DNA from 4 places in the Leisingera sp. SA32 genome. Region 1 is predicted to be linked to each of the others. Evidence: riboswitches for the same ligand, from Rfam matches in the RefSeq annotation. Region 1 holds a riboswitch; each other region holds the start of a gene.
The links. A riboswitch is a leader RNA that binds a small molecule or an ion and turns the genes downstream of it on or off. The one in region 1 is predicted to bind cobalamin.
Positions count from the first base shown of each region.

Region 2: another riboswitch for cobalamin. It lies ahead of AC0IPL_RS12490 ((2Fe-2S) ferredoxin domain-containing protein); the one in region 1 lies ahead of AC0IPL_RS15770 (aromatic ring-hydroxylating oxygenase subunit alpha).
Region 3: another riboswitch for cobalamin. It lies ahead of AC0IPL_RS06640 (DUF1636 family protein); the one in region 1 lies ahead of AC0IPL_RS15770 (aromatic ring-hydroxylating oxygenase subunit alpha).
Region 4: another riboswitch for cobalamin. It lies ahead of AC0IPL_RS06570 (CbtB domain-containing protein); the one in region 1 lies ahead of AC0IPL_RS15770 (aromatic ring-hydroxylating oxygenase subunit alpha).

Region 1 is NZ_JBVYHB010000011.1:128,006-131,495, forward strand. It holds gene AC0IPL_RS15760 (hypothetical protein) at 1-11, shown strand, start outside; gene AC0IPL_RS15765 (DUF1523 family protein) at 21-665, shown strand; cobalamin riboswitch at 914-1,110, shown strand; gene AC0IPL_RS15770 (aromatic ring-hydroxylating oxygenase subunit alpha) at 1,215-2,450, shown strand; gene AC0IPL_RS15775 (FAD-binding oxidoreductase) at 2,455-3,490, shown strand, end outside.
Region 2 is NZ_JBVYHB010000007.1:175,953-179,442, forward strand. It holds gene AC0IPL_RS12485 (ABC transporter substrate-binding protein) at 1-771, opposite strand, end outside; gene AC0IPL_RS12490 ((2Fe-2S) ferredoxin domain-containing protein) at 758-1,477, opposite strand; cobalamin riboswitch at 1,566-1,773, opposite strand; gene AC0IPL_RS12495 (FAD-dependent oxidoreductase) at 1,875-3,131, opposite strand; gene AC0IPL_RS12500 (ABC transporter permease) at 3,128-3,490, opposite strand, start outside.
Region 3 is NZ_JBVYHB010000003.1:314,130-317,619, reverse strand. It holds gene glpD (glycerol-3-phosphate dehydrogenase) at 1-606, shown strand, start outside; gene cobO (cob(I)yrinic acid a,c-diamide adenosyltransferase) at 674-1,309, opposite strand; cobalamin riboswitch at 1,360-1,568, shown strand; gene AC0IPL_RS06640 (DUF1636 family protein) at 1,666-2,073, shown strand; gene cobW (cobalamin biosynthesis protein CobW) at 2,077-3,111, shown strand; gene cobN (cobaltochelatase subunit CobN) at 3,266-3,490, shown strand, end outside.
Region 4 is NZ_JBVYHB010000003.1:300,336-303,825, reverse strand. It holds gene AC0IPL_RS06585 (cobyrinate a,c-diamide synthase) at 1-528, shown strand, start outside; gene cobA (uroporphyrinogen-III C-methyltransferase) at 525-1,259, shown strand; gene AC0IPL_RS06575 (DUF1636 family protein) at 1,256-1,591, shown strand; cobalamin riboswitch at 1,744-1,961, shown strand; gene AC0IPL_RS06570 (CbtB domain-containing protein) at 1,996-2,166, shown strand; gene AC0IPL_RS06565 (CbtA family protein) at 2,171-2,869, shown strand; gene AC0IPL_RS06560 (hypothetical protein) at 2,940-3,443, shown strand.

The DNA of each region.
Region 1 (3,490 bases):
ACTTCATGTGAGGTTCCCCCGTGCGTTTCATCAAATGGGCATTCCTGATCACCTTTTGGGGGCTGTTCGCCGCCATCCTGCATTACACGCTGCCGCAGTATGATGTGGTGCGCATCGTCAACACCTACGAGGAACGCCAGGAGCTGACCGACTGGACCCGGATCTTCTGGTCGACGCCGGACGACCAGTCTGTACAGCTGATCAACCGCGATGTGCAGTTCATCCAGGGCGTGCGTCCCAATGGCCGCGCCATTGTCTATCGCAACGAGGATACCGGCTGGAACTGGCCACCATATTTCAAGTTCGACACCGCCAATCTGTACACCGATGCCAATGACAGCATCTCCACCAAGGCCAACCCGGAGTGGGTGGCGGTGATGCATTATGGCTGGCGCAACGAATTCCTGTCGGCCTTTCCCAATGCTGTCTCGATCCGGCCGGTGGCGGGGCCGGAGGACAAGCCCACCAACTGGTTCACCATCATCTTTCTGGTGCTGCTGGCGGCGCTCCTGTGGGCGATTTATGTGCGCTGGCGGCGTTTCCGGCGGGCGCGGATTGATCCGATGCTCGAGGGCGCCGAGGACAGTCTTTATGCGGCGGGTGATGCTTTTGCTGAGCGCCGCAGCCGGTTCCGGCGCTGGCTGGAGAGCTGGAAATCAAACTGATCAGGGGCCGCGTCAACCGCGGCCTTTCTGCTGTCGGGGCGGGGCTTTGTCAGTCAGCGATGCCGGGACAGGATTCGCTGCACGCCAGCCGCGCAAAGCACTGATTCATCCGCCGCTTGCCGCATTTTGAAAGCGCCGCACCTTTTGCGGCACTGGACAGGTTTGTCCGCACTGCGGGATTACGACCGCATGTCTTTTTCCGGTTTTTCCGGGTCGGTTTTGGTTCCGATGGCGCCACGCAAATCGGGCAGTTTCCGCATCAGCAAGGTGCCGTCCTTCGGGGCGGAGAATTGGGAAGCTGGTGAAACTCCGGCACTGCCCCCGCAACGGTGACCCCGTGTCGGGCCTGGCGAAAACCACTGAAGGCAACTTCGGGAAGGTGCCACGCCCCGCCGGTCAGACGGCCGCGGACAGTCCGGAAACCAGCCTTGCCAGAAACGTCAACCGCGGGTGGCGGCAGGGCGGTTGCGGGCGTGTGGTCTGCAATCTCTCCCGTCGTGCCCGCCCCCAGCCAATCCGCCGCGGGGCTGCGGCGAAGGAGAGAGACAGATGCTTCAGGACAGCGACATTCTGGCCAAGCTGATGGCCCGTCAAGAGAACCATTCTCTGGAACAGGCGTTCTACACCGATCCGGGTGTTCTGGATCTGGACATGCGGCAGATTTTCTACCGCGAGTGGCTGTTTGCCATTCCCGCCTGCGAGGTGCCAAAACCCGGCAACTACGTGACCCATCAGGTCGGCAGCTACAATGTCATCATCGTGCGCGGCAGCGATGGCGTGGTGCGCGCGTTCCACAACTCCTGCCGCCACCGCGGCTCGGTGGTGTGCAAGGCCAAGAAAGGTAACGCGCCCAAGCTGGTCTGCCCTTACCACCAGTGGACCTATGAGCTGGACGGCTCTCTGTTGTGGGCACGTGACATGGGGCCGGATTTCGATGCCTCCAAACACGGGCTGAAGCCGGTGCATTGCCGCGACCTGGCGGGGTTGATCTATATCTGTCTTGCGGAGGAGGCCCCGGACTTCGACGCCTTCGCCGACGTCGCCCGTCCTTATCTGGAGCCGCACGGCCTGGCCAATGCCAAGATCGCCTACGAAAGCGCGATCATCGAGAACGGCAACTGGAAGCTGGTCTGGGAGAACAACCGCGAGTGCTATCACTGCGGCGGCAACCACCCGGCGCTGTGCCGTACCTTCCCCGAAGACCCCTCTGTCACCGGGGTGGAGGGGGGCGAGACCCCGCCGCATCTTCAAAAGCACTTTGACCGGATCGAAGCGGCAGGCTGCCCGGCGCAGTTTTGCATCGACGGGCGCGGTCAGCACCGGCTGGCGCGGATGCCGCTGAACGAGGGCGCCGAGAGCTATACCATGGACGGCAAGGCGGCGGTGGCCAAGCCACTGGGACGGGTGCCCTTTGCCGATGCGGGCACGCTGTTGAAATTCCACTATCCGACCACCTGGAACCATTTCCTGCCGGATCACTCCATCGTGTTCCGCGTGACCCCGATCAGCCCGACAGAGACCGAAGTCAGCACCAAATGGCTGGTGCACAAGGACGCGGTCGAAGGTCAGGACTATGACCTGAAGCGGCTGACCGAGGTCTGGATCGCCACCAATGACGAGGATCGCATCGTGGTCGAGGACAACCAGCGTGGCATCAATTCGCCCGCCTATCAGCCCGGCCCCTATTCGCAGACGCAGGAAAGCGGCGTGATCCAGTTCTCCAATTGGTACGCCCAGCAGCTGACCCGCGCCCTGACCGGTCGCCACCTGATCGCGGCGGAGTAAGCCCATGGGACTGCAAGCCAACTTTGAAACACTGGACGAAACAATGGCGTGGAAGGACGACGAGATGCTGGAATGCGTCTCGGTTGTGCCGGAGGCGCCGAACACCGCCACCTTCAGCTTCCGCGCACCCTCCGGCGCGTGGTTCAAATACCAGCCGGGCCAGTTCCTGACGCTGGAGCTGCCGGTGCCGGGGGAAACGGTCTGGCGCACCTATACCATCAGCTCCTCGCCCTCGCGGCCGCTGTCGATTTCGGTCACGGTCAAGGCGCAGGCCGACAGCATCGGCACCCGCTGGATGCTGGACCATCTGCGCCCGGGCATGATGCTGCGCGCCTCTGGTCCGGCGGGGCTGTTCACCCTTCCCAAGCGCCCGAACGGCAAGTTCCTCTTCATCTCGGCAGGTTCCGGCATTACGCCCAGTCTGTCGATGACGCAGTATCTGTTCGACCGCGGCCAGTTGCCCGACATCTGCTTTATCAACTGCGCCAGACGCCCCAGCGAGATCATCGCCCGCCAGCAGCTGGAAAGCATGGCGTCCAGGGTGCCGGGTATCAAGCTGCACTTCGTGGTGGAGGAGGACGACCCCTATCAGGTTTGGACCGGCTACCGCGGCCAGCTGAACCAGATCATGCTGGGCCTGATCGCCGGCGACTACCTGGAGCGTGAGGTCTATTGCTGCGGACCGGACCCCTTCATGCAGGCGGTGCGTGACATGCTGAACGGTCTGGGCTTCGACATGGAGAACTACAACCAGGAGAGCTTTGGCGCGCCGGTGGAAACCGCGGCAGACGCACCGGAGCTTGACGATGTCGTGCCGGAGGAAACCGCCGCGGCAGAAATCCTGTTTGCGGCCTCCGGCGTGACCTCGACCTGTTCGCAGACCGATACGGTTTTGGCGGTGGCCAAGGCGTCTGGGCTGAATATCCCGTCGGGCTGCACCTTTGGCATCTGCGGCACCTGCAAGGTGCGCAAAACCGCGGGCGAGGTGCATATGGTCCACAACGGCGGGATCTCGGACGAGGATGTGGAGGCGGGCTATA
Region 2 (3,490 bases), on a different contig from region 1:
GGACCATTCCGCCTCGATCAGCAGGATCACATCCGGGTCTGCCTCGACAACGCGTTCCCAGGCCAGATCAACCCAGGCGCCCTCCACGTCGGCGCTGATGCTGGTCAGGCCCGCCGTTTTGGCGACCAGCGCGGGGCCGCCGCAGCAGCCGATCGAAAACGGCGTGTCGGTGCCGCTGTCATAGATAAAGGCGGTACGCCCGGCTCCGGCCGGGTTGTTCTCGACGGCCGCAATGCGGGCCTTGGTGGCGGCCATCAGCGCGTCGGCGCGGTCCGGCACGCCAAAAATGTCACCGATCACCGCGATATCCTTGAGGATCGGTGCGATGGTCAACGGAACATCCTGCGGATGCGCCGCCTTGCAGGAGGCATCCACGAGATAGGTGCCAACGCCCATATCGTGCCATTTCTGTGCCGCGCCCAGATTGTCCTCGGAAAAGGCGGAGGCAAAGCCTGCAAACAGGAAGTCGGGCTCTTGTGTCAGAACAATTTCCGCCGCCGGGTATTTCTCGGCCAGCACCGGCACGCTGTCATATGCGGCCAGCCATTGCGCCGGGATCTTGTCATCCAGATAGGCGGTGCCGACCAGGGCCTTCTCCAGACCCAGCGCCAGCATCACTTCGGTAGCCTGCTGGTTCAGGGTGATGGCCCGCGTCGGCGCGGTTTCATAGGTGTACGATGTTTCGCAGCCCTGAATGGTGACCGGAGCTGCCTGCGCCGCCGTGGCAGCAGCAGCAAGGCACAGCGCTGCGGGGCTCTTAAACAAGCTCATGTGTCTCTCCTGAATGATGAATAATCAAAGCATCCGGCACGCGCCCCGCACAGAGTGCCTCAGCCACGAAGCTGCGCACCTCCACGCGGTTGCGGACCCGGTACCAGTTGCCTTTGGGATAGTGAATGACGACCGGCCCGCTGTTGCAGGGAAACAGGCACCCGGTGGAGGTCACCAGACACTCCGCGGCGACCTGCGCCCGTCCGAGTTCCGCCTTCAGCGCCGTCAGCAGACAGGGGGCGTCCTTCAGATGGCAGCGCGGCCCGGTGCAGACCAGCAGGTGATGGCGATGACCAGGCGGGCTGTCCCAGCCCTTGCCCAATTCACCATCGGGACGCGGCTGTATCGGCGACAGGGCGACCTGCGCCTGCGCGACGGCGTGCACCACCGTCGCATCGGCCTGCGGCGCGCCGGCCAGCAGGATTTCAGGGCGCGCCCCGGCCTGGCGCGCCAGCCAGGCGCTGGCCGCACCGGGCAGCCAGCTCTCCAGGCTTTGCGAGAACGGCAGCCCGACCGGGCGCAGTTCAATCCGGGTTGCCCCCAGCTCGGCCATCCCGTCGAGCGCCCGCCACAGCCCGTCGCCAGAACCCTCCAGCCGCACCGCCGTTGCAGTGCAGGGCGCCGCCGCCGCCAGGCTGCCGGCCAATGCGCGAAACCGGCTTTGGCTGACGTAAGTTGCGGAAATCAAATAGATGCGCGCGTCCATGCATGCCTCATGAGCGGAGGCGGGCAGACGCAGGCGCAGAACGCTGTGGACACTGTCATCTCTTCCTCCACGGGCCCTCCGCCCGATTGGTTACGGTTTGCCGATGGCAGGTCTCCTGACTTGCGGATCAAAGCGTGCCGTCCCTTCCCGGATCTGGCAGATCCAGTGGTTCTGACGGAGTACTCACCGCTCACAGTTGCGGGGGCAGTTCTGGACTTGGGCCGCTGGGCCCTCACCAAATTCCCTTTTCATCCCATTGCCTGATATGGCCGGGAACCATCGATTGGATGTCTGCGCAAATTCCTCCGATCTGTCAACTGCTATGCCCTTTGCGCGATACCCAAATGACGTCCACCGGGGCGCAGCATGGAATACCGGCTGATGGGTGCCGCGTGGGTCAGGTCAAACCACCAAGGCGGCGCACCTCCGCGCCCACGTCCTCCCCGTTGGCAGTTCCCAATGCGGCGGAAATACCGGCCGCCTCCCCGGTGGCAAAGGCTGTGCCCATCACCCGAATGGATCCATACGCGACCGGGTCGGCACCTACCACGCGCCCGGCAACAAAAAGGTTGTCGAGGCCACGGACCCTCAGGCTGTCCAATGGCACAGAGGCATATCCCGATCCGCCCACCGGGTGATAGATTGGCTTGCCTGCTTCGCCATGCAATTCCGCCGGCCAGGCCGCGCGGGCGACGCTGTCGGGACGCTGCCGCCCGCTGGCGAGATCCTCGGCGGTCATTTCATAGCGGGTGGCGGGATGCCTGCTTTCGCGAATGCCAATCTGCGGTCCGGATTGGGCCAGGAAGCACCGCGCAAAACCCGGAACATGATCGCGCAGCATTTGCACATAGTCATTCGCCATTTCTCTGGCACGCTGCTCGGCCCAGGTGAAGCTGCCGGAGGTGAGATCGCGCAAAGCAAGGTCGATGATCATCCACCACATGTCGCCAGTGCCGGGAATGCGGGTGTAGATACCCCCATCACGACGGGTGATCGGGTGGGTGCCGGTTGCGTTGTACGCCGCGATGGCGGCTTGGATCGCGCGCCGATCAATTGGCGTCTCGGGGTCGAGACCGGAAATCCGGATCGGCGCGGAGACCGCCTGGAGCTTGCCCTCCCTATCGCCCTCGCGCATTTCAACGCCGGAGACGAGAGACAGGTTGGCATCCCCCGTCGCATCCACAAACCCTTCGGCGATGATGCGGCGCCTGCCCTCCATCCCTGCCACCGTGACCGATTCAATGCGGTCTGCCGTGCGCGTTGCCGCTGCGACACGGGAATGCAGCAACACGTCCACACCGTGATCGGCCAGAACCCTGTCGAAGGCCAGTTTTGCGGACTCGGGGTTCAGCAGGATGATCCAGTTGCCGGTGGTTTCCGAATTGTGGGCCTCACCGGTCATGCCGCAGGCCCGCATCGCATCGAGCACCAGATCACCAGCGCCACCGACTGCCTTTACCGGCTCCGCCCCCTGCTGGAAAAAACCGCAATAGGCGAGAACCTGCGAGGTCGTCGCCGCGCCGCCGAGAAACCCGTATTTTTCCACCAGGCACACCTTGGCCCCGACGCGGGCAGCCCCCAGCGCCGCGCCGATGCCGGCCGCGCCGCCACCGGCGACAACCACATCGTATTCACTCTCTGTTTTCCGGCTCATGTACGCCACCCCAGCAGGTGTTTCTCGACCAGCCCGACGGTTGTCGACAGCAAGACGCCCAGCAGCGACAGGATCGTCACCCCGGCAAACAGGCGCTCAAGGTCGTAAAGCGAGCCCGCCTGCAGGATGTAGGCGCCAATCCCGTGTTCGGCGCCCAGCATTTCAGCCGCCACCAGCAGGATGATCGCGATGGCCAGGCTGACGCGCAGCCCGGACAGAATGCCGGGCATGGCACCGGGCAGAACGATCCGCAGCACGACCGTCGACCAGCGCAGGCCAAAGCTCTGCCCCATGCGGATCAGCGAGCGGTCGACGTTGTCCACGGCGCCATAGGTGGCCACGACCGTGGGGGTGAAGGT
Region 3 (3,490 bases), on a different contig from region 1:
TCGGAATACTTCGAAAAACCGGTAACGCGCGATGACATCGTCTGGACCTACTCCGGGGTGCGTCCGCTTTATGATGACGGCGCCAGTTCTGCCACCGCGGCGACGCGCGAATACGTGCTGACGCTGGATAAGGCGCAGGCACCGCTGCTGAATGTCTTTGGCGGCAAGATCACCACCTACCGCAAACTGGCCGAGGCGGCGCTGGCCAAAATCGGCGAGGCCTTCCCGCAGCTCTCCGCGGACTGGACCGCTGGCGTGGCCCTGCCCGGCGGCGATTTCGCGGTGGATGACGTGGAGAAACTGACCACAAAACTGGCCGCGGACTACCCCTTCCTCACGCCCTATTGGGCGGGGCGGATGATCCGCGCCTACGGCACAGAGGCCTGGGAGGTTCTGGGCGACGCCAAAACGGCCGAGAATCTGGGCCAGAATTTCGGTGCGACCATCACGGCCCGGGAACTGGACTGGGCCGTCACCCGCGAATGGGTGCGCGCAGGCGACGATTATCTCTGGCGGCGCACCAAACTGGGGCTGCGGCTGGATGACGCCCAGCGCAAGGCAGTGGATGCCTACATCCAGGAAAAAACTGCACAGCCTGCGGCGTGACAAACTTGCCCGGCCGATAAGCCGGGCAGCACCCGCCCCTCGCTACGGGAGGGCGCTGCCCTCGGCGTTAAAACTCAACGCCTTTCTGCGCCTTCACCCCGGCGCGGAAGGGGTGCTTGATCTGGCCCATTTCGGTCACCAGATCCGCGATCTCGATCAGCTCTTCCTTGGCGTTACGCCCCGTCAGCACCACATGGGTCATCGGCGGCTTGTGCGCCACCAGGAACTCCAGCACCTCCTCCAGATCCAGATACTCATAGCGCAGCGCGATGTTGATCTCATCCAGCAGCACCATGGTGTTGCGCTCATCCAGGATCATCTCCTTGGCCTTCTCCCAGCCCTTTTGCGCGGCGGCGATGTCGCGCGCCTTGTCTTGGGTCTCCCAGGTGAAGCCCTCGCCCATCGCATAGAACTGGCAGAGATCGCTGAAATTCTCCTCGATCAGCGTGCGCTCGCCGGTCTGCCAGGCCCCCTTGATGAACTGGACCACCGCACAGGGCATCTTGTGGGCGATGCAGCGCATGATCATGCCAAACCCGGAGGAAGATTTACCCTTGCCCGGTCCGGTGTGGACAATGATCAGCCCCTTCTCGCCGTCTTTGGTCTTCATCATCCGGTCGCGCGCGGCCTTCTTCTTGGCCATCTTGGAGGCGTGGCGGGCGGCATCTTCTTCTGAAATGCCGGTTTCGGGTTTTTCGCTCATGGGGGCTCTCCAGCTGTTTGGTGCAAGTCTTGACAAAGAAGGGCGCGATAGCGCAAGGGGGTTTCGCTGGTTCCTGCAATCGCAGGCGAAGAGGGAATGTGACAACGGCCACCAAGGGCCATAAGCACAGCCGCCCCCGCGACCGTGACCGGATGAGGCCGCCATGCCACTGGGACACCCCCGGGAAGGCAGGATGGCCGACAGGGCCGCCGCCCTGGCATCCGCAAGCCGGGAGACCTGCCAGCGCGTGAGAGATCAACGGGCGGGCGGGGTGTTCCGCGACCGGGTGAGGGGCAGGCATGGTGACCGCCCCTTTTCGGCTATCCCGCATGCCTGCCATGACAGGAGACGTGCCTTTGGCTGATGAACAGGCGCCCGCCGCCGCCCCGAAAGACCCGGTCACCCTGACCGTGTGCCTGACCTGCCGCAACGAGGGCGCCGACCCCGAGGCCACCCGCCCCGGCACCTTGCTGCATGACGCGCTGAAACAGGCGGGCTTGCCCGAGGGCGTCACCCTGCGTGGGGTCAAATGCTTGTCGGCCTGCTCGCGCAGCTGCGCGGTGGTGCTGACCGGTGGCGCGGAGCGCTGGAGTTATGTCTATGGCGACATGGACCCTGACCTGCATGTGTCCGAGATCCTGACCGGCACCGCCGCCTATGCGGCCAGCGCCGACGGGCTGGTGCCCTGGCGCGAGCGCCCCACCGTCTTTCGCAAACAATCTGTTGCCCGCATCCCGCCGGCCGCCTTCCCTTCTGAGGAGTAATTCATGAGCGATCTCAACAAGATCCCCGTCACTGTCATCACCGGCTTTCTGGGCGCGGGAAAAACCACGCTGATCCGTCACCTGATGCAGAACCCGCAAGGCAAGCGGCTGGCGGTTCTGGTCAACGAATTCGGCACCGCTGGCGTGGACGGCAACATTCTGAAATCCTGCGCCGATGAAAACTGCCCTGAAAACAACATCATGGAGCTGGCAAACGGCTGCATCTGCTGCACCGTGGCGGATGATTTCATCCCCACCATCGAACAGCTGATGGCCCTGCCGGAAACGCCGGAGCACATCCTGATCGAAACCTCCGGTCTGGCCCTGCCCAAGCCGCTGCTCAAGGCGTTTGACTGGCCCGCGATCCGCTCGCGCATTACCGTCGACGGGGTAATTGCCCTCGCCGATGCCGAAGCGGTGGCCAAGGGCCAGTTTGCCCCCGATCTGGACGCGGTTGCCGCCCAGCGCGAGGCCGACGACAGCCTGGACCACGAAACCCCGCTGTCGGAGGTGTTCGAGGATCAGATCTCCTGCGCGGACATCGTGCTGCTGTCCAAAGCTGACCTGGCCGGCGACGCGGGCATCGAGAAAGCCCGCGCCGTGATCGAAGCCGAGGCCCCGCGCAAGCTGCCGATCCTGCCGATGAGCGAAGGCGTGATCGATCCGCGCATCATCCTGGGCCTGAACGCCGCCGCCGAGGACGATCTGGAGTCGCGTCCCAGCCATCACGACGGCCATCACGACCACGAGCATGACGATTTCGAAAGCATTGTGGTCGAAATGGGCGAAGTCTCCGATCCGGAAGCGCTGCAAGATGCCATCGTGAAACTGGCCCGCGAGCGCAACATCCTGCGCGTCAAAGGCTATGTCGCGGTGGAAGGAAAACCGATGCGGATGCTGGTTCAGGCCGTGGGCGAGCGTCTGCGTGCGCAATATGACCAACCCTGGGGCGCGCAGCCGCGCAAGACCCAGCTGGTGGTCATCGCCGAGCACGACAACATCGACGCGACGGCAATCCGCGCCGAGCTGGGGGCCTGAGCTGATGCGGGTTCGGGGCGAAGATAGCTTTTGTCCTGTCCGGTCCCTGGACCGCACAGCCCCCGGCCGCTCCCTCGGGCGGGGGCTGTCCCCCCACGCGCGGCCGGGACCTGCCCTCCGCACCTGTCTGCACCCGTTGCGAAAGGCCTGACCCATGCATGTCGTCTTCCGCGAAAGCCATGGCCTCGACCAGACCGACACCCCGCAGGATCTGGGCCAGACACCCGGCGACCTTGTGGTGCTGTCTTTTTCTGACAGTGATCTCGGTGCCTTCGCGGCAGGCTGGCACCGCGCGGAGGGCAAGCTGCCCTCCCTGCGCCTCGCCAACCTGGTGGCGCTGAAACACCCGCTGTCGGTGGATGTCTACGCCGAACAGACG
Region 4 (3,490 bases), on a different contig from region 1:
TTGGAAGGCTGGCGTGCGGCGGGGGCGGAAATCCTGCCGTTCTCGCCGCTCGCCGATGAAGCCCCGGCGGCGGATGCAGATCTGGTCTGGTTGCCCGGCGGCTATCCAGAGCTGCACGGCGGTACGCTGGCTGCGGCTGAAGCCTTCCGCACCGGCCTGCGCAAACACGCCGAGACCAAACCGGTGCACGGTGAATGCGGCGGCTACATGGCCCTGGGCGAAGCGCTGATTGACAAGCAAGGCAACCGCCACCAGATGCTGGGGCTTCTGGGGCTGGTCACGTCTTACGAGAAGCGCAAGTTCCACCTTGGCTACCGCCGCGCGGTGTTGCAGGCGGGTATGCCGGGTTTTGACGCAGGCAGAGCCCTGCGCGGGCATGAGTTTCACTACTCCTCCATTCTGGAAGAGCCCGACGCGCCCTTGGCAAATGTGATGGATGCGGACGGCGGCCCGGTGCCGGAGACCGGCTCGATCAAGGGCAATGTCACCGGCACCTTCTTCCACCTCATCACTGGAGAACAGGCATGAGCGGCTTTGTCAGCTTTGTCTCCTCCGGGCCGGGCGACCCGGAGCTGCTGACCGTCAAGGCGGTCAGTCGGCTGGAGACGGCCGATGCGGTCTTGTTTGACGACCTGTCCTCCGGCCCGATCCTGAGCCACGCCCGCGCCGACGCCGATCTGGTGGGCGTGGGGAAACGGGCCGGCCGCCCCTCGCCCAAGCAGGACCACGTGAGCCAGCTGCTGGTGGACTACGCCCAAAGCGGCCTGAATGTGGTGCGGCTGAAGTCCGGCGACTGCGGCGTCTTCGGGCGGCTGGAGGAAGAGATCTCGGCCCTGCGCGCGGCAGGCATCGGGTTTGAAATCGTGCCCGGCGTCACCGCGGCGTCAGCTGCGGCGGCCGCCGCGCAGATCCCGCTGACCCGCCGCCTGACCGCACGACGTCTGCAATTCATCACCGGCCATGACGTGACCGGCGGCCTGCCCGACGATCTGAACATGGCCGCACTGGCCGACCCGCAGGCCACCACGGTGGTCTATATGGGCAAGCGCACGTTTGCCGCGCTGGCCGAAAAGCTGGTGGAGGCCGGCCTGCCGCCGCACACCCACGCGCTGGTGGCGCTTGGTGTGTCGACGCCGGAGCAGCAGCTGTTCTGCCACACGGTGGGGGAGCTGCCCGCGGTGTTGCGCGCGATGGAAACCAAGGCGCCGGTCCTGATCCTCTATGGGCCGTTGGCGGACCAGGAGCTGCCCGGCGCATGAGCCTGCTCACCCTCACCCTGTGTCGCAGCTGCCGCGACGCCGATCCAATGCTGCCGGATCAGCTTGCCGCGATGCTGGCGGGGGCAGAGGGTGAGGTGCGCATCCAGCAAGTGGATTGCATGTCCGGCTGCCAGCGCCCGCAGACGCTGGCGGTGCGCGCGCCGGGCAAGACCGCCTATCTGTTCGGCGAGATCACAGCCGCGGATCTGCCGGATGTGCGAATCTTCCTGCGGATGTATCGCCACAGCCCGGACGGCAATTTTGCCGATGCCCGCCCCTTGGGCGCGCTGCGGCACAAGGCAATCGCCCGGATTCCCGGCGATCTGGGCTGATCGGCCGATACCATCGCGCAAAACTTCCGCCATTCGGTTTTGTCCGAAAAATTTGAACATTCCGGCCCCGGCCGCCCGGCGGCGCACGGATAGATGCCGCCCCCGCAGGGTCAAGCGGCGGTTTCGTTCTTGACCGGCGTCCGCCGCACAGGGCATTAGTTTGAGGATACGGTGTCCACAGGTGCCCAAGCACCAGGACTGAAACGGGAATGAGGACGGTGGACCAAATCGCGGCACCGCAGCCTCAACCGCCCCCGCGACTGTGAGCGGCGAGCGGCTCTCCACTATCCACTGGCGCGCAAGACGCCGGGAAGGAGGAGGGCAGCAGCGACCCGCGAGTCAGGAGACCGGCCGTATGTGAACGCAAACTTGCGCCGTCGGGTGTGACGGCAAGGAGAACATCAATGACGACCAAGACGCTCAAGGCTTCTGCCGCTGGCTCTTCCGTAATCCCGGCGCTTTTTGCCGTGGTTCTGGGGCTGGGGATCATCACGCTGACCGGCCATGTTCAGGCTTCCGCCCTGCATGACGCCGCCCACGATGTGCGCCACGCAACCGGCTTCCCCTGCCACTAAGGCCATGTTCAGTCGCATTCTGACCAGCGCGTTGTTCGCTGGCGCTGCAGCGGGGCTGATTACCGCCCTGCTGCAGCTTTATTTCGTGCAGCCCGTGCTGCTCCACGCCGAACTCTACGAGGGCGGTGATCTGGTGCATTTCGGCGCTGACCCCGTAACTGCGCATCCCGATCTTCCCGGACTGTTCGCCGAGCCGGTGCGGGACGGTCTCAGCATCATTTTCACCATGTTGACCTATACCGGCTATGCGCTGGTCATGGTGGCGCTGATGTCCGTGGCCGAACGCCAAGGCCACGTCATCACCGCGCGCAACGGCATCCTGTGGGGGCTGGCAGGGTTCATCACGTTCCACTTTGCCCCGGGCCTGACGCTCGCTCCCGAGGTGCCCGGCGTGGCCGCGGCTGACGTCGGCCTGCGCCAGATCTGGTGGAGCGTCACCGTCGCCGCTGCGGGCGTCGCCATGTGGCTGATCGCCTTTGGCGGCAATGCCGTCAGCTATGGCCTGGCGGCGCTGCTGCTGCTGGCGCCGCATGTGGTGGGCGCGCCTGAGCCAGAAACCTTCTCCGGCCCGGTCCCGACCGAGATCGGCGCGCTGTTCGCGGCCCGCGCCTTTGGCGTCGGCATGGCTGCCTGGGTGCTGCTGGGGGCCTTTGCCGGCCACTTCTGGCAAGCCGAAGGCAAGCGCGAACAGGCGACAGCCTGAAGTCCGCCAGACCATCCTCCCCGCCGGGGCACACCGGCGGGAACTCTTCAGTCCACAGGATGACAACACGATGTCCCGCTCTCTTGCCCTGTTTGCCATCGGCCTGATCTTCGGCGGCGGCGCCGGTTTCGTGATCGCGGCCGGCAATGGCATCACCTTTGACGGCCATGACCACGGTGATCCCGCCCATCACGGCGGCAGCACGTCGGCTGCAATGGCGCACGATCACAGCACGCCGGTGAACCTGCCCGCCGGACCTGACGCACCGACGCTCCGCATCGCCCTTCACAAGGATCCGATGTCCGGCTGGAACCTGCATGTTGCAACGCAGAACTTCCGCTTTGCGCCGCAGAACGCCTCCGTGGCAGATGTGGCAGGCGAAGGTCACGCGCATGTCTATGTGGATGGCGAAAAGATCGCCCGGCTCTATGGCGACTGGATGCACATTCCATCGCTGCCCGCCGGGGCAGAGGTCGCAGTGGCGCTCAACTCCAACAGCCACAGCCCTCTGGCCGTGGGTGGCGAGGCGCTCAAAGCCAAGGTCACCGTGCCTGCAAACGGTGAAGGCTCCTGACGATCGCGGCAGACTTGCAAGACCGGCAGCACGGCTCCATAGGGGGC